DNA from 4 places in the Marinobacter gudaonensis genome. Region 4 is predicted to be linked to each of the others. Evidence: predicted binding sites of a transcription regulator. Region 4 holds the regulator's gene; each other region holds the start of a gene.
The links. The regulator sigma-54, encoded in region 4, starts transcription at its own class of promoters, with help from an activator protein. The targets are predictions, from matches to a motif close to ANTGGCATNNANNTTGCTNT.

Region 1: the regulator sigma-54 is predicted to act here: its motif matches at 1,997-2,016, upstream of BM344_RS11760 (ammonium transporter).
Region 2: the regulator sigma-54 is predicted to act here: its motif matches at 2,053-2,072, upstream of glnA (glutamate--ammonia ligase).
Region 3: the regulator sigma-54 is predicted to act here: its motif matches at 2,605-2,624, upstream of flgB (flagellar basal body rod protein FlgB).

Annotation. Positions count from the first base shown of each region.
Region 1 covers NZ_FOYV01000001.1:2,614,617-2,618,827, reverse strand. The annotation lists gene BM344_RS11775 (YkvA family protein) at 1-111, shown strand, start outside; gene pomA (flagellar motor protein PomA) at 179-955, shown strand; gene BM344_RS11765 (flagellar motor protein MotB) at 958-1,872, shown strand; gene BM344_RS11760 (ammonium transporter) at 2,094-3,302, shown strand; gene BM344_RS11755 (lipocalin-like domain-containing protein) at 3,315-4,211, opposite strand, start outside.
Region 2 covers NZ_FOYV01000004.1:75,400-79,610, forward strand. The annotation lists gene BM344_RS16305 (DUF4124 domain-containing protein) at 1-307, opposite strand, end outside; gene glnA (glutamate--ammonia ligase) at 496-1,899, opposite strand; gene typA (translational GTPase TypA) at 2,473-4,211, shown strand, end outside.
Region 3 covers NZ_FOYV01000001.1:132,473-136,683, reverse strand. The annotation lists gene BM344_RS00700 (flagellar hook protein FlgE) at 1-939, opposite strand, end outside; gene BM344_RS00695 (flagellar hook assembly protein FlgD) at 967-1,644, opposite strand; gene flgC (flagellar basal body rod protein FlgC) at 1,663-2,112, opposite strand; gene flgB (flagellar basal body rod protein FlgB) at 2,141-2,539, opposite strand; gene BM344_RS00680 (nitroreductase family protein) at 2,767-3,318, opposite strand; gene BM344_RS00675 (Mpo1-like protein) at 3,495-3,806, shown strand; gene BM344_RS00670 (adenylate/guanylate cyclase domain-containing protein) at 3,808-4,211, shown strand, end outside.
Region 4 covers NZ_FOYV01000001.1:1,084,129-1,088,339, forward strand. The annotation lists gene lptC (LPS export ABC transporter periplasmic protein LptC) at 1-570, shown strand, start outside; gene lptA (lipopolysaccharide transport periplasmic protein LptA) at 554-1,087, shown strand; gene lptB (LPS export ABC transporter ATP-binding protein) at 1,099-1,824, shown strand; gene BM344_RS04935 (RNA polymerase factor sigma-54) at 1,974-3,503, shown strand; gene hpf (ribosome hibernation promoting factor) at 3,607-3,915, shown strand; gene ptsN (PTS IIA-like nitrogen regulatory protein PtsN) at 4,003-4,211, shown strand, end outside.

The DNA of each region.
Region 1 (4,211 bases), 1.5 Mb from region 4:
GATGCCGGCGTGGTGGCACTGTGCCTGAAGCTGGTGGAATCGGATCTGCACCGATACGCGGCCTGGAAAGAGCATCAGGTAGAACCGGAGCCGGTGGCCAGCACAGATTGATTAATTTCTGAACTGGCGGTAATCTCAGCCGCCTCACCGAAACCCCCGTTCAGCCCCTGGAGTTCCTGTGGATTTTGCCACTCTCATAGGCCTTGTCGGCGCCATTCTGATCATCGCATCGGCGGTTATTCTCGGCACGTCTCCGTCCGTGTTTATCAATCCGCCCTCGCTGCTGATCGTGGTCGGTGGCACGCTGCTGGTGGTTCTCGCCAAGTTCAGCTTTGCCCAGTTTTTTGGCGCTTTCAAAGCGGCTGCCCGGGCCTTCAAATTCAAACTTCCGGAAACCCAGGCCAGCATCGAGGAACTGGTGGACGTGGCGCAGGTCGCCCGCAAACAGGGCGTGCTCGGGCTTGAAGGTCGGGAAGTCAGCACACCTTTCCTGGGCCAGGGCATCCAGATGCTGGTGGACGGCCAGACGGGCAAAACCATCAAGCAGTTGTTGAGCAAAGAGCGGCTGATGACCCTCGACCACAACCGATCCGGCGCCAAGGTATTCCAGGCCATGGCCGACGTGGCTCCTGCCATGGGCATGATCGGCACACTGGTCGGCCTGGTGCAGATGCTGTCGAACATGGAAGACCCGAAGTCCATCGGCCCGGCCATGGCCGTTGCCCTGTTGACCACCCTCTACGGCGCCATGATCGCTACCATGATCGCCACACCGATCGCCGACAAACTGTCCCTGCGCATGACCGAGGAAGCGCGACTGCAGTCCCTGTACATCGACGCCCTCGTGGCCATCCAGGAAGGCACCAACCCCCGAATCATCGAACAGATGCTCTCCAGCTATCTGCCGCCCAAAGAGAGGGAGAAAAACGGAGAGGCGGAAACCGCCAGCGGCTAGCCATGGACGAACTGCCAGAAGAGGAAAAACCGGGCATACCGGCCTGGGTGGTCACCTTTGCAGACCTTATGTCGCTGCTGATGTGCTTCTTCGTGCTGCTGCTCTCCTTCTCGGAGATCGACGCCCAGAAGTTCAAGCAGATTGCCGGCGAGCTGTCCAAGGCGTTTGGCGTGCAGCGCGATGTGCCTGCCCTGGAAATCCCCAAGGGCACCAGCCCGATCTTCGACAAGTTCTCGCCTGCGCCACCGGAGCCGACCTTGGTCAACGAGGTCAAACAGACCACCACCGAGGAAGCCCCCGAACTGCAGACCCTGAAAAGCCCCACCGATGTTGCGGTAGAGGCGGCCATGGACGAGCAGATGCAGGAAACCATGGATGACATTCTCCAGGTGCTGGAGCCCGCGATTGCCGATGGTCGTATCAACGTCAGCGAGGATCAGCGCCGAATCGTGATTCGGGTCGAGGAAAAAGGCTCTTTCCCATCGGGCTCCGCTGAGCTGACCTGGGAATTCGAAGGTCTGCTGCTGGACATGGCGGAAGTCATCGAGGGCATTCCGGGGGACCTGACCATCGAGGGCCATACGGACAACGTGCCGATCCGCACCGACCGGTTCTACAGCAACTGGGATCTATCGGCCGCCCGCGCAGCTGCGGTCGCCAACGTCCTCGTGGCCCGGGATCAGGTTGAACCCACCCGGCTGAAGGTGACTGGACTGGCTGATACCGAGCCCCGGGTGCCCAACACCTCACCGGAAAATCGCGCCAAGAACCGGCGAGTGGAGATCATCATCGACCTGTCCGGCCCGCTCCAGGAACGGGAAATTCAGCTACGCGAATTGATTGATGCCGAATCGACCAAGGGGTCGTCCGAGATTCGCATTGAGTCGGCGCCGGCCTCCGGCGACATCAACTGGTAAAAACCGACCATTTTGGTGCGCACTGACCCGGTACGCACTTGTTTAGTGCAAAAAAACCACAGAAACCGCCCCGGCAACCTCCACCATTTCCTCCAAGGCCCTTTCCGCTCTTGAAATGCATTGTTTTGGAACAGCTCTTGCTTTGCATGCCCTCCAACAATGCACAACCCCATCAAAAGGCCCGAAAGAGGCCGAAAACACAACATCAGGAGCGAAAACCCGTGGACATCACGAGTGCAGTACATACCCTGACCGAAAGCGCCAACACGCTGTTCATCCTCATCGGCGCCATCATGGTGCTGGCCATGCATGCCGGCTTTGCCTTCCTGGAAGTGGGCACCGTCCGTCACAAGAACCAGGTCAATGCCCTGGTGAAGATCATGACCGACTTTGGCGTTTCCGCCGTGGCCTACTTCTTCATCGGCTACTACATTGCCTACGGCAGCCATTTCATGACAGGAGCGGCCGAACTCACCGCATCGAACGGCTATGAACTGGTCAAGTTCTTCTTCCTCATGACGTTTGCGGCGGCCATTCCGGCCATCGTTTCCGGTGGTATCGCCGAACGTGCCAAGTTCTACCCCATGCTGATTGCCTCCGGACTGATCGTGGCCTTCGTGTACCCGTTCTTTGAAGGTCTGATCTGGAATGGCAACTACGGTTTCCAGTCCTGGCTGGAGAACCAGTTTGGTGCATCCTTCCACGATTTTGCCGGCTCTGTTGTGGTGCACGCCGTCGGTGGCTGGATTGCCCTGGCCGCGGTGCTCATGCTGGGCGCCCGCAATGGCCGTTATCGGAATGGCCGTGTGGTCGCGTTTGCGCCCTCCAACATTCCGTTCCTGGCCCTCGGCGCCTGGATTCTCACGGTCGGCTGGTTCGGCTTCAACGTGATGTCCGCGCAAACCCTCGACGGCATCAGCGGACTGGTGGCGGTCAACAGCCTGATGGCGATGGTCGGCGGCATCCTGGTATCCATGCTGCTGGGCCGAAAGGACCCGGGCTTTATCCATAACGGGCCCCTGGCCGGTCTGGTGGCGGTATGCGCGGGCTCCGATCTGATGCACCCGGTCGGTGCGCTGATCACGGGCGGCGTGGCCGGCGCCATCTTCGTGTACCTGTTTGAATGGGCCCAGGCCAAAATCGAACGCCTGGACGACGTGCTCGGTGTGTGGCCACTCCACGGTGTCTGCGGCGTCTGGGGCGCCATCGCCTGCGGTATCTTCGGTCAGGAAGCCCTGGGCGGTCTTGGCGGGGTCAGCCTGATGTCCCAGATCCTCGGCTCCATTGCCGGTGTGCTGGTGGCCTTCGTGGGAGGTCTGATCGTGTACGGCGTGATCAGCGCAATCTCTGGCCTGCGCCTGACCGAAGAGGAAGAGTTCAACGGTGCCGATCTGAGCATTCACCGCATTGGTGCCAATGCCGTCGAGTAAGCAGTCATCCAGTCAGTCACGGTAACCGGTGAGTTCCATATAACCGACACCTGCGTGGCTGCCCGTGACGCTCACCGGGCTCTCCCAGTAGGGATAGAGCCCGGTGTTCATATAATTACCCCCGGGCGCCGACACAGTCAGTTGCACGCCCAGGTCCAGCACCTCCAGGCGCCATCGACGGGGCACGCCCTTTGGGTTCGGATCCATTGGCGCGATTCTCAGTTGATCAGCCCGCAGCGCCGCGGGCTCGCCCTCCGCCGGAACCCAGGTGCCCGCCTGAAAAGCGCCATCGTCCTGCCTCAACCGGAAGGCCATCAGCTTGTCACCCGAATCCAGGTGCAGGGCAAACCAGTCCCAGCCCTGCTGGCCGGGCTTGAGAAACTGACTGCTCCATTCCCGGTCGAACCAGCCCTGGCCGGATACCTCGAAGACCTGGTCCCCCAGCCTTACCCGGCCCTCGATGGCCAGATCCACCAGGCTGAAATACATGGAGCCTTCGCCACTGTCGGATTTGGCACTGAATCCCTGGTTACCGTGGGCCACCGGCGCCCGGTTCTGGTTGAGCGTGAGGTCGTACGACCATTTCCCGGCGTCCACCTGCAGTCGCCAGCGCTTGTCGTCGAGGGTGGTCAACTGCCAGTCGTCCAGCCACACGGACATTGGCGCTGCCCGGGCGCCGGCCTGGCCGATATCGCCCCGAGCCAGTTTTTCGGCGAACACATGGTTACCGGAGTAACTCACCGCTGCGTGAGCCATCCAGGCGGCGTGAAGGGGCCAATCGGTGGCCGGTGGCGGTTCGGCGCCGGCGGGCCGGGGTCGCAGGGCCTGGCGGAACTGCGTCCATTGCAACCCCAGCGGCTCACCGTCTGCCGTTTTCAGGTTGGCGGTGAGATACCACCACTCGATCCG
Region 2 (4,211 bases), on a different contig from region 4:
CGAACTGAATGTCGCCGCTGCCGCTGTAAAATGCCTGGTTGTTCTCAGGGTAATTGAAGGACACGCTGTCATAGGCGGCGCCCTCTCTTCGAACCTCTTCCCGCAGTTTGTCGGTTTCCTGAACCACCTGGGGTTTCGGCAGGGTAATTGTGGTGACCGGTTTGACTTCGACCGCCTCTGAGCCTTCGGACGGTTCGTCGGAGTAGGTGACGTTGCCGTAGGCATCGACGTTGCGATAGACCTCGGCGAATACGGGAGTGGCCAACAAAACAAAGAGGCCGGCAACCAGCCCAGACTTGGGATACATACGCTCACCTTCTATTGGGTTTCCCCGATTATCGGCGGCGCACTAAACCATTTCAACGGCCGGGCACACGGATGTTCGTTACATATCGTTAAGGGCGGCAGGCACTGTGGAGCAGCTCACAAAAAAGCCCCGCACAGGGCGGGGCTTCGATCTGCTGTTCTCTCCGGAGACACGCTCCGGCGAGCGTTTTAGCAGGAGTAGTAGAGCTGGAATTCGACCGGGTGAGTGGTCATGTTCAGCTTCTCGACTTCGCCACGCTTCAGATCCACGTAGCCCTTGATCATGTCTTCGGTGAACACGCCGCCACGGGTCAGGAACTCGTGATCCGCTTCGAGGCAGTCCAGGGCCTCGGACAGAGTCTCGGCAACCTTCGGAATGTTCAGGGCCTCTTCCTTCGGCAGGTCGTACAGATCCTTGTCCATGGCATCGCCAGGGTGGATCTTGTTCTGGATGCCGTCCAGACCGGCCATCATCAGTGCGGCAAACGCCAGGTACGGGTTCGCGGACGGATCCGGGAAGCGCACCTCGATGCGACGGGCCTTCGGGCTGCTCACGTACGGGATTCGGATGGAAGCGGAGCGGTTACGGGCAGAGTAGGCCAGCATAACCGGAGCTTCGAAACCGGGAACCAGACGCTTGTAGCTGTTGGTGGCCGGGTTGGTGAAGGCGTTGATAGCCTTGGCGTGCTTGATGACGCCGCCGATGTAGTACAGGGCAGCTTCGCTCAGACCAGCGTAGCTGTCGCCGGCAAACAGGTTCTTGCCGTCCTTGCTCAGGGACATGTGCACGTGCATACCGGAGCCGTTGTCACCAACCACCGGCTTGGGCATGAAAGTGGCTGTCTTGCCGTAGGCGTGTGCCACGTTGTGCACGCAGTACTTCAGAATCTGTACTTCGTCGGCCTTGCGGGTCAGGGTGTTGGCACCAACGCCGATTTCACACTGGCCGGCAGTACCCACTTCGTGGTGGTGTACTTCAATTTCCAGGCCCATGGATTCCATGGCGGCACACATCGCGCCACGCAGGTCGTGCAGGCTGTCAACCGGCGGAACCGGGAAGTAACCGCCTTTAACGCCCGGACGGTGACCGATGTTGTTGCGGTCGAAGTCTTCGCCGGATACCCAGGCTGCTTCCTCGGAGTGGATGTGGTAAGAGGCACCTTGCATGTCGACGTTCCACTTAACGGAGTCGAATACAAAGAACTCAGGCTCAGGGCCGAACAGGGCACCATCGGCAATGCCGGTGGACTTCAGGTATTCCTCGGCGCGACGGGCAACAGAGCGCGGATCACGCTCATAACCCTGCATGGTGGAGGGCTCCACAATGTTACAGGTAATGTTGACAGTCGTTTCTTCGGTGAACGGATCCAGAACGGAAGTTTCGTCATCCGGCATCAGGATCATGTCGGATTCGTTGATGCCTTTCCAACCGGCGATGGAGGAGCCGTCAAACATCTTGCCGTCGGTGAAGAAGTCCTCGTCCACTTCGGTGGCGGGCAGAGTTACGTGCTGCTCTTTACCACGGCTGTCGGTGAAGCGCAGATCAACCCATTTGACTTCGTGTTCTTTGATCAAATCAACTGTCTTGGACATTGTGCATGCTCCGTTAGTTATACCGCACAGGCGGCTGCATTCATGTTCGTGGTGCCGGATCGCCCGCCCTTGCGGGTTCCGATCGGTTTCTCAGGTTTGCGCAGCTTAGCAAATGCCAGTGACACTTACCTGCAAATTTCGGCTGATTTGGGTAAAGCAAGGTGCTTGCCAATTTTTGGGGCATGCTCCAGAACAGCGCAACTGCGAGGGTTTGGGGCATGGCGTCGGCGCCGAGCCAGAGTCAGTTACGCCTGGCGCACCAAATCAGTGCACTAACATGGTGCATTTATTGTTTGTATGCATCAAAAGAGTGCGGGGTGCGCGCCGTGGCAAGTTGGGTAAAGAATAGGCGTTTTTCTTCATATTAACGACACAGACTTTTCGATATACTGCGCGCCGCTTCATTTTCACCCTGCCTTTTTTTGATCCCGGATCGAAAAGTTCCGTGCAGGGCGCCGGGCAGTCAGTTCCGGCGAATGAATTCATTTTACGGATTTGAGACGGCATGTGCCGGGGCCCTCCCCTGCGAACGACCTTCTCAGGTCATTGAGTGCATGCCGCAGGATACTTTTTGTGATTGAGAAACTTCGTAATATCGCCATCATCGCCCACGTCGACCATGGTAAAACCACTCTGGTAGACAAACTGCTTCGCCAGTCCGGCACCCTTGACCGCAAGGAACTTGAGAGCGAACGGGTCATGGACTCGAACGACCAGGAAAAAGAGCGGGGCATTACCATTCTGGCAAAGAACACCGCCCTGAAGTGGAACGGTTACGACATCAACATTGTCGATACCCCGGGGCACGCAGACTTCGGTGGTGAGGTTGAGCGGGTGATGAGCATGGTGGATTGCGTGCTGCTGGTGGTGGATTCCATCGACGGCCCCATGCCCCAGACCCGCTTTGTTACCCAGAAGGCGTTTGCGGCCGGCCTGCGGCCGATCGTGGTGGTCAACAAGATCGACCGCCCGGGTGCCCGCCCGGACTGGGTGGTGGATCAGGTGTTTGACCTGTTCGATAACCTGGGTGCCACCGATGAGCAGCTGGACTTTCCGATCGTTTACGCCAGCGCCCTGAACGGTATTGCCGGCGTCGACCATGAAAACCTCGACGACAACATGGACGCCGTGTTCCAGGCGATTGTCGATCACGTGCCAGCCCCCAACGTGGACCTGGACGGCCCTTTCCAGATGCAGATTTCCCAGCTGGATTACAGCAGCTTCCTGGGTGTGATCGGCATTGGGCGTATCATGCGCGGCAAGATCAAGACCAATTCCCCGGTGACGGCCATTGGCGCCAACGGCAAGAAGCGTAACGGCCGTATTCTCAAGATCATGGGCCATTTCGGCCTGCAACGGGTCGAGGTGGAAGAAGCTCAGGCTGGTGACATCGTCTGCGTCAGCGGTATGGACGAGCTGTTCATCTCCGATACCCTGTGCGATCCGTCCAATGTGGAAGCCCTGCCGGCCCTGACCGTGGACGAGCCCACGGTGTCCATGACCTTCCAGGTAAACGATTCACCGTTCGCCGGCAAGGAAGGCAAGTACGTGACCAGCCGCAACATCAAGGAACGTCTTGAGAAAGAGCTGCTGCACAACGTGGCCCTGCGGGTGGAAGAGGGTGATTCCGCCGACAAGTTCAAGGTGTCCGGTCGCGGCGAACTGCACCTGTCTGTTTTGATCGAAAACATGCGTCGCGAAAACTTCGAACTGGCCGTGGGCCGTCCTGAAGTGGTCATCAAGGAAGTGGATGGCGTCAAGCAGGAGCCCTACGAAAACGTGATCGTAGACATTGAAGAGCAGCATCAGGGGGCCGTGATGGAGCAGATGGGCCTGCGCAAGGGCGATCTGACCAACATGGTACCGGATGGCAAGGGCCGCATGCGGCTGGATTACACCATCCCCGCTCGCGGGCTGATCGGTTTCCGGAACACCTTCCTGACCATGACCTCCGGTACCGGCATCCTGACCTCTACCTTCAGCCACTATGGCCCGATCAAGGTGGGTGATGTGACCAGCCGCCAGAACGGTGTGCTGGTCTCCATGGCCACGGGTACCGCGCTGACTTATTCCCTGGAAACCCTTCAGAGCCGTGGCAAGCTGTTCCTTGAGCCGGGCCAGGAAATCTACGAAGGGCAGCTGTGCGGCATTCACAGTCGCGACAACGACCTGGTTGTTAACCCCACCAAGGCCAAGAAGCTCGACAACATGCGTGCCTCTGGCAAGGATGAGGTGATTGGCCTGGTGCCCCCGATCAAGTACACGCTGGAACAGGCTCTGGAGTTTATTGATGACGATGAGCTGGTCGAGGT
Region 3 (4,211 bases), 950 kb from region 4:
AAAGCTGTAGCTGAGGGTTTCGCCCTGGTTATGAATCACCCGCAGAACATTGGTACCGCCGGAACCGGCCACAATGGAGGCGGAGATCGCGGTCTCGCTGGAGTTGTTGATCGAATCCACCAGGTCCTGCAGCGAGTTGATATTGGAGGTATCGAGAGTCAGGGGCGAACCGTTGATATCCAGACTGAAGGTAAAATTGCTGGCACCGCTGATGAAGGCGTCGTTCAGATCCTGGGCGCCGTCGAAGGTGACAGTCGTCGTTGCCGACGCGCTCATCCCCGGCGCGTTGTTGATCTCGGCCGCCGCTTCCCTCGCCGTCGAGGTTGCGGTCAGATCAACCGGAAAGTTCGGAGTGCCGTCCGTATATTGAACATCAAAGGTCTCACCGGAAATTGCACTGAAAGCCAGTGGCCCGATGTCCCGAACGCGGGTTTCGAGCACGCTCTGGCGCGAATCCAGGTTCAGATCGGAATCCAGGTTGGTGGTCCGCCTCGGCGCCAGGTTATCGGTCTCGATCTGCAGGTCGCCGCGAATGCCTGAGAGGTTGCCGTCTTCATCTGCGGTATAGCCCTGCACCCGCATGTTCTGGTTATTGATGACAAAGCCTTCCTTGTCGATCGAGAACTGGCCGGCGCGGGAGTAGCGAATTTCACCGCCATTATTGAGGATGAAGAAACCGTCGCCGCTGATGGCCATATCAAGGCCATTGTCGGTGAAGCTGATGTTGCCCTGACCGAACGACTGCTTGACAGCCTGAACCCGCACGCCATCACCAATCGGGTTGGTCCCGGCGCTGAGAAAGCCACTGGCGTAGAGATCGCCAAACTGGGCCTTGCTGCCCTTAAAGCCCACGGTGCTGGCGTTGGCAATGTTGTTGCCGGTGACGTCCAGATCCACCGATGCCGCGCGAAGGCCACTCAAACCTGTATTAAATGCCATGGTTAACCCCCTGGTGTATCACCGGACTCAGTTAATTTGTTTCACATCAGACAGGGCAATCGAGCCCATGCCTGCAAGATTCAGAGTTATGGAACCGCCCTGCCCCAGGGACACGCTGTCAACGTTCGCGCTCACCATGGTGCCCAGCTGCTGGGGACCATCGGGGTAGGAAGCCTCGGCAACAATCCGATAGGGACCTGGCGGCAAAGGATTGCCGTTACCGTCCTGGCCATCCCAGCGGAACGACACCACGCCCGCCTGGCTGCTGCCCATATCGATCTGCCGCACCCGCTCGCCGTTCTTGCCTTCAATCGACAGGCGAAGACCTCCGGTGGACGCCGGTACCTCGATGGTGCCGGTGATTTCACCTTCTGCGCCCAGGATGCCGAACTGGGAGGGTGCCAGAACCGACTTGCCCACCATGGCAGAGGCCTGTAGCGCCTGGGTGGAGCGGAACTGGCCCACCACATCCTCCACCGTACCGGACAGATTCTGCATCTCCTCCAGAGAGCTGAACTGGGCCAGCTGGGAGATGAACTCGCCGTTGTCCTGGGGCTCCAGGGGATTCTGATTCTTCAACTGCGCCAGCATGAGCTCCATGAACTCGTTACGGCCCAGTTCACTGGTACCGCTGCCTGTCTGCTTCTGCTGCGCCCGGTACTGGCTCAGAACATCCGACGCGTCTGTTGCATTTACTGCAGTCATGATTTGCTCCTCACCGAATTACTGCTGACCAAGCGTCAGAATGCGTTGCATCATGGACTTGGCGGTATTCATGACATCCACGTTCATCTGGAAGCTCCGGGACGACGACATCATGTCCGCCATTTCCTCCACCACGTTCACGTTCGGGTAGAACACGTAACCGTCCTCGTTCGCGGCCGGATGGTGGGGCTCGTAGCGCATCTGCAGCTCTTCCTGGCTCTCGACAATACCGTCCACACGCACGCCCGCTCCGGGGCCCTGATCGGCCGCCATCGGGAAGTTGCCCTGGCCCGGGTTCATCATCGACTGCTGGATGGCGGCAAATACCGGCTTGCGGGCCCGATAGGTGGTATCGGTGCTCGAGCTGGCGGTCTCTGCGTTGGCAATGTTGGATGCGGTGGTGTTCAGCCGCAGTGATTGCGCGGTCATGCCGGAACCGGCGATATCAAAAATGCTGCCCAGTGACATGAGAAATCTCCTTCGCTAATCCTGTGGCTTACTCGCCCTTCAGGGCCTTGGTCAGGCCGCTGAACTTGCTGTTCAAGAACTGAAAACTGGCCTGGAAATCCATCGCATTACGCATGAATCGGGTCTGCTCCTGCTGTGCATCCACCGTATTACCGTCCACAGAGGGCTGGTGCGGCACCCGGTAAAGCAGTTCGCCGTCAGCACCCGCGGTGGATGTATCCATATGCGCATCATGGGTTTTGCTCATATTGAATCCGCTCATGGACTCCTGGGCCTTCTGCATCATCGCCTGGAAATCAACATCCCTGGCCTTGAAGCCCGGGGTGTCGGCGTTTGCCAGGTTGTTTGCCAGCACTTCAGCGCGCTTCACACGGGCCTCCACTGCGTGCTGATGAATGCCCAGAGCGTTGTCGAAGGAAATTGCCATGTTGCCTCCAGATACTTCGTCAGCAGAGCGACTCAACATTGCCGCCTGCGTTTCATGACAGGATCAAAGCAAGGCGAATGCCAGAATTCGGAAAGTGGCTGAAAATAGCGGGGAGAGCGGTATTTGCGGGCGGGTTTCCGGCCGCTGGGCAACATCGGGCAGAACGAAGGACGCGAAAAAGCGGCAAGGAACTTCCCCCGAAGAAGGGGGAAATTCCGGCGATCAGGCTACGGCCACTGGCGGACGAACTCGGCCACCTCCGGGCGCGGAATGGCGGGCTTTGCCTGGGCCACCCGACCGGTGTAGAGAAAACCGACGATCTGCTCATGCTCCTCAAGGCCCAGCCCCTCCCGGACGGCAGCGTTGTAGGCAACGGCACCGGTACGCCACATGACGCCAAAACCCGCTTCCTGGAGCGCCAGCTGGACAAAACTCATGCCCACCGCGGCAGACATCACCTGCTCGATTTCCGGCACCTTCGGGTGAACCACCGGGGAGGCAATACCGACAATGATCATCGGGGCCCTGAGCGGCGCCCGACGCAGCTTTTCGATCTCTTTTTCGTCACTGTTGTTGGCACAGGTGGCAGCAAACAGCTGGCCCAGTTTCTCCAGGCCCTCACCCTGTACCACCAGATACCGCCAGGGGCGTAACAGAGCGTGGTCTGGAGCCCTGGCGGCACAGGCGAAGGCCTTCTCCAGGGTAGCGGCATCCGGAGCGGGCGCCTCCAGCCTGGGCTGCGAGGAACGGTTCAGCAGGAAATCAGTAACGGATGTCATAACGGCTCACTGTCAGGTGAATGAAAGAACGCACGCAGCCATCCCATGCCGGTGAATTGTGGCCCGTACGTAATGCTGTTAATCTTTAGTCGTAGTCGAGAACGCCAAACACTCGCCAATAACAAACAAAAAAGCTGACTCGCAGCGACTGTCTTACAACGAAGAGTGGCAACGCAATGAGCAATGAACAAACCTTCAACAGCTTTTCCGAATTCTACCCGTACTACCTTGAAGAACACAGCGATGCCATCTGTCGTCGTCTGCACTTTGCCGGCAGTCTGCTTGTGTTGATCGTGGGTGCCTGGGCACTGACCTCGGGCAAGTTCGTCTGGCTTTTGGCGTTGCCAGTCATCGGATACGGATTTGCCTGGGTAGGCCATTTCAAATTCGAGAAGAACCGCCCCGCGACTTTCAAATACCCACTGTACAGCCTCATGGGCGACTGGGTCATGTTCCGTGACATGCTGATCGGCAGGATTCGTTTCTGAAATGATGAGCGCGCCGCCTGATTTGCGCAACGCCAGCAGCTCCGCTGGCCGGGCGATGGCCATTGAAGGCGCCGGGAACCCGGTGGCCATTCCGCCCATGCCCGATTACAACGGCCGGATTCTCGCATACACGTCCACGGCGGCGATCATCGTCACGGGGGTACTGCAGAATGCCTTCGATTTCTGGCTGCTCTGGCTGGTTGCCGGTGCCCTCACCTGGCCACACATTGCCCACGCCCTGACACGACGGACGTTTCTGCGCAACTCACCACGCATCCGGCAGAAAATGCTGATAGTCGATTGCGTGATCGGTGGCGGTTTTATCGGGTGCATCGGCCTGATTGTCATACCCTCCCTGGCCGTTGCATTGATGCTCATGTTCAGTTGCCTGATCGTGGGCGGCAT
Region 4 (4,211 bases):
GATCGGCCATGGCTGAGAATGCTGGCGTTAGGCGGCACGGTTGTGGCCGCGGTTTTCCTGCTCTGGCGCAGTGACGAAGCGCCGGTTGTCGACCAGGAGGCGGCAGCCCTGCGCGGCGATGCCGAGCCCGACGGCTTTGTGGTCAATGGCAACTACCGGTCGTTCGACGAAACCGGAAACCTTGAGATCCGGTTTGTAAGCCCGCGGATAGAGCAGTTTGAAGAGAAAAACCTGGCAACCATGGATTCGCCGCGCGCGGAACTCTACGGCGATGCCGACACCCAGCCCTGGATTGTTGAAGCGGATCGTGGCCGGCTGATGCAGAACCGGGAGCTGGTGTATCTTACGGGCAATGTACAGGTGCTCCGCAGCGTCGGTGAACGGGACACCACACTGACGACCCGGACACTGACCCTCGATAATAACGAAGGCGTGGTATACACCGACGCGCCGGTGGAGATCCGGGATGTGACCGGCATTACTACCGCCGTTGGCATGAAGGCATGGATAGACGAGCGCATTCTGGAACTGAACTCCCAGGTGGAAGGATATTATGACACCGGAAACTAATGTACGTCGGCGCCTGGCGGCTGCGCTGGTATCACTGGCGATCATGGCCCCGGCCGCCGCCTTCGACCTCAATTCCGACACGCCGATCAAGGTAACGGCCGATAACGCCCGCCTGGACGATGCCAAGGGGATCGCAACCTACACCGGCGATGTCGAGCTGGAACAGGGTCAGACCCGACTGGATGCCGAGCGGGTGGTTCTCTACCGGGACGCAAACGGGCTCAGCCGGATAGAAGCGTCCGGAGAACCGGCCAGGTACCGCCAGCCAGCCCGCGACGGTAACGGCGAAACCGACGCACGGGCCCTGAACATCACCTGGTCTGCGACCGATCAGCGCATCACCTTTGAACGGGAGGCCATCATTGAACAGAATGGCAACCTGTTCCGGGGCAACATCATTCATTACGATACCCAGGACCGGGTAGTTACCGCCGAAGGTGGCACCGACACAGGATCCGGACCGGGCCGGGTCGAAATGGTCATACAGCCACGCAGTACCGACAGCCGCACTGATTAAACAGGATTCCGATGGCAGTTCTGAGAGCCAGCAACCTGGCAAAAAGCTACAAGCAGAAGAAGGTGGTCATTGACGTTTCCCTGGAAATCCGCAGCGGGGAGATTGTCGGGCTCCTGGGTCCCAATGGGGCGGGAAAAACCACCTGCTTCTACATGATCGTCGGGCTGGTTCCCGCTGATCGTGGCCGCATTACCATCGACAGCCGCGATATCACCCCCCTGCCGATGCACGGTCGCGCCCAAAAGGGCATTGGCTACCTGCCCCAGGAAGCCTCGGTGTTCCGCAAGCTGTCGGTTCGCGACAACATCATGGCCATCCTGGAAACCCGTCGGGGCATGGGTCGCGCCGAGCGGGAGCAAAAGCTGGAGGAGCTGCTGGAAGAATTCCACATCACCCACATTCGAGACAGTGTCGGCATGGCGCTGTCGGGTGGCGAACGGCGACGGGTGGAAATAGCCCGGGCCCTGGCCATGGAGCCGGCGTTTATTCTGCTTGACGAACCCTTTGCAGGTGTTGACCCGATTTCAGTCAGTGACATCAAGCACATCATTCGCCATTTGCGCGATAAGGGCATCGGGGTACTGATCACCGACCACAACGTGCGAGAGACCCTCGATATCTGCGAGAATGCCTATATCGTTTCCGGCGGCCACATTATTGCCTCCGGCAACGCCGATGCCATCCTGGCCAACCAACAGGTCAAGGAAGTGTATCTGGGCGACGAATTCAGGCTGTGATACCAAGTGCGGATTGTTTTGATGACCTGCAGCAAGTAAACTCGGCAAAGAACTTGCTAGGGTAAATGAAACCCAAGGCAAGTAACCGGCATATAACGACTTTTTACTGGCTAAGGCACGAAGCGCTGATGAGTGACGGATCCTGAACCATGGTTATGAAAGCCTCTTTACAGTTAAAGCTGGGTCAGAGCCTGACCATGACGCCCCAGCTGCAACAGGCGATCCGGCTACTACAGCTTTCCACCCTGGACCTTCAGCAGGAAATCCAGCAGGCACTGGAATCCAACCCGATGCTGGAAACCTCCGAGGACGATGACCACCCTGACGCCTCCTCCGAAGGCCCGGAATCGGGCGAATCCGAATCCTCGGAACACACCGCCGAATCCCCGACCGAAACCCAGACCGACTGGGACGAAAGCGAGAACGGCCCGGACTGGGCCTCGGAAAACGACATCCCCGACAACATCCCCGATGACCTGCCGGTCGATACTGCCTGGGACGATATTTACCAGTCCGCACCCGCGCCGGCGGCCCGTAACGACGACGAGAACGACCACGATTTCGAGACTCGCAACTCACCGACAGAAACCCTGCAGGATCACCTGGAGTGGCAACTGAACCTCACGCCCATGAGCGAACGGGACCAGGCCATTGCTCATGCCCTGATGGATGCGGTGGATGAGCGCGGCTACCTGACCAGCTCCCTGGAAGACATTCACGCCGGGCTGCTGGATGAGGCTGAGGAAGATCCCCTCGAACTGGACGAAGTGGAAGCGGTGCTGCACCGCCTGCAGCACTTCGACCCACCAGGCGTCTTCGCCCGGGACCTTCAAGAGTGCCTGCTCATCCAGCTCAACCAGTTGCCACCGGACACTCCCTGGCTGGCCCAGGCCCGGCTGGTGATCACCCACTACATCAATCTGCTGGGCAACCGTGATTACGCCCAGTTGCTGCGACGCAGCCGGCTGAAAGAAGATCAGCTCAGGGAAGTACTGGCACTGATTACCGGGCTGAACCCGCGGCCGGGCGATGTCATTGACCGCGCCGAGCCAGACTATGTAATTCCAGACGTGATTGTGCGCAAGCACAACGGCCGCTGGCGGGTGGAACTGAATCCGGAAATTGCCCCGCGCATTCGGGTAAATGCAAGCTATGCTTCACTTATAAGGCGTGCAGACAGTAGCGCCGACAACACCTATCTGCGGGACCAGCTGCAGGAGGCGAAGTGGTTTATCAAGAGCCTGCAAAGCCGGAATGAAACACTACTTAAGGTGGCCACGCGCATCGTCGAGCACCAGCAGGGGTTCCTGGACCATGGAGAGGAGGCCATGAAGCCTCTGATACTCTCGGACATTGCCCAGGCCGTGGAGATGCATGAATCAACTATCTCAAGGGTCACTACCCAGAAGTACATGCACACCCCGAGGGGCATTTTCGAACTGAAGTATTTCTTCTCCAGCCACGTAAGCACGGACGAGGGCGGCGAATGCTCCTCAACGGCAATCCGGGCCATGATCAAGAAGCTGATTGCCGCGGAGACGCCCAAAAAGCCGTTGAGCGACAGTAAAATTGCAGCCATGCTAGGAGAACAGGGAATCAAGGTTGCGCGACGCACCGTTGCCAAATACCGGGAGGCCATGCACATTCCGCCTTCCAACGAGCGCAAGCGGCTGGTCTGATCCCTTACGGGGAGCGGCACGCAACGCAGTATTCGCCGGCGCCAAGGGCGCCTGCACCCAGACCGGCTCTCCGGAGCCGGCACGATGACAACAGGAGACGCCTATGCAACTCAATATTTCAGGCCATCACGTAGAACTGACTCCCGCACTCAAGGATTACGTTTCAGAGAAGTTCGAGAAGCTCGAGCGTCACTTTGACCACATCAGTAACTGCCAGGTTACCCTGGAAGTGGAAAAGGTGCGCCAGATCGCGGAAGCCACACTGCACGTGGTTGGTGGTGAGATTCACGCAAAGGCGGAAAACGAGGACATGTACGCGGCCATCGATGCCCTGATCGACAAGCTGGACCGCCAGATCCTCAAGCACAAGGAAAAGAATGTAGACCGGATGCACGGAAACGGCTCTCGTTAACCGGCTGTTATGGTGTAATTCATACAATCGAGCTGCGACACGAGTGACGTGTCGCAGCCTTTTTTTTAACGGAAACCCAGTCGATCCATGAGCGACACATCCCTGACCATAGACAACATTCTTGCGCCGGAGCTGACCCTATGCAGGGTCGCGGCCTCCAGCAAGAAACGGGCCCTGGAGTTTATTGCCGAGCAGATAAACCAGCAGGACAACACGCTCAGCGAAACCCAGATTTTCAACAATCTGATTGCCCGCGAGCGCCTGGGCAGCACCGGCATTGGCCAGGGTATTGCGAT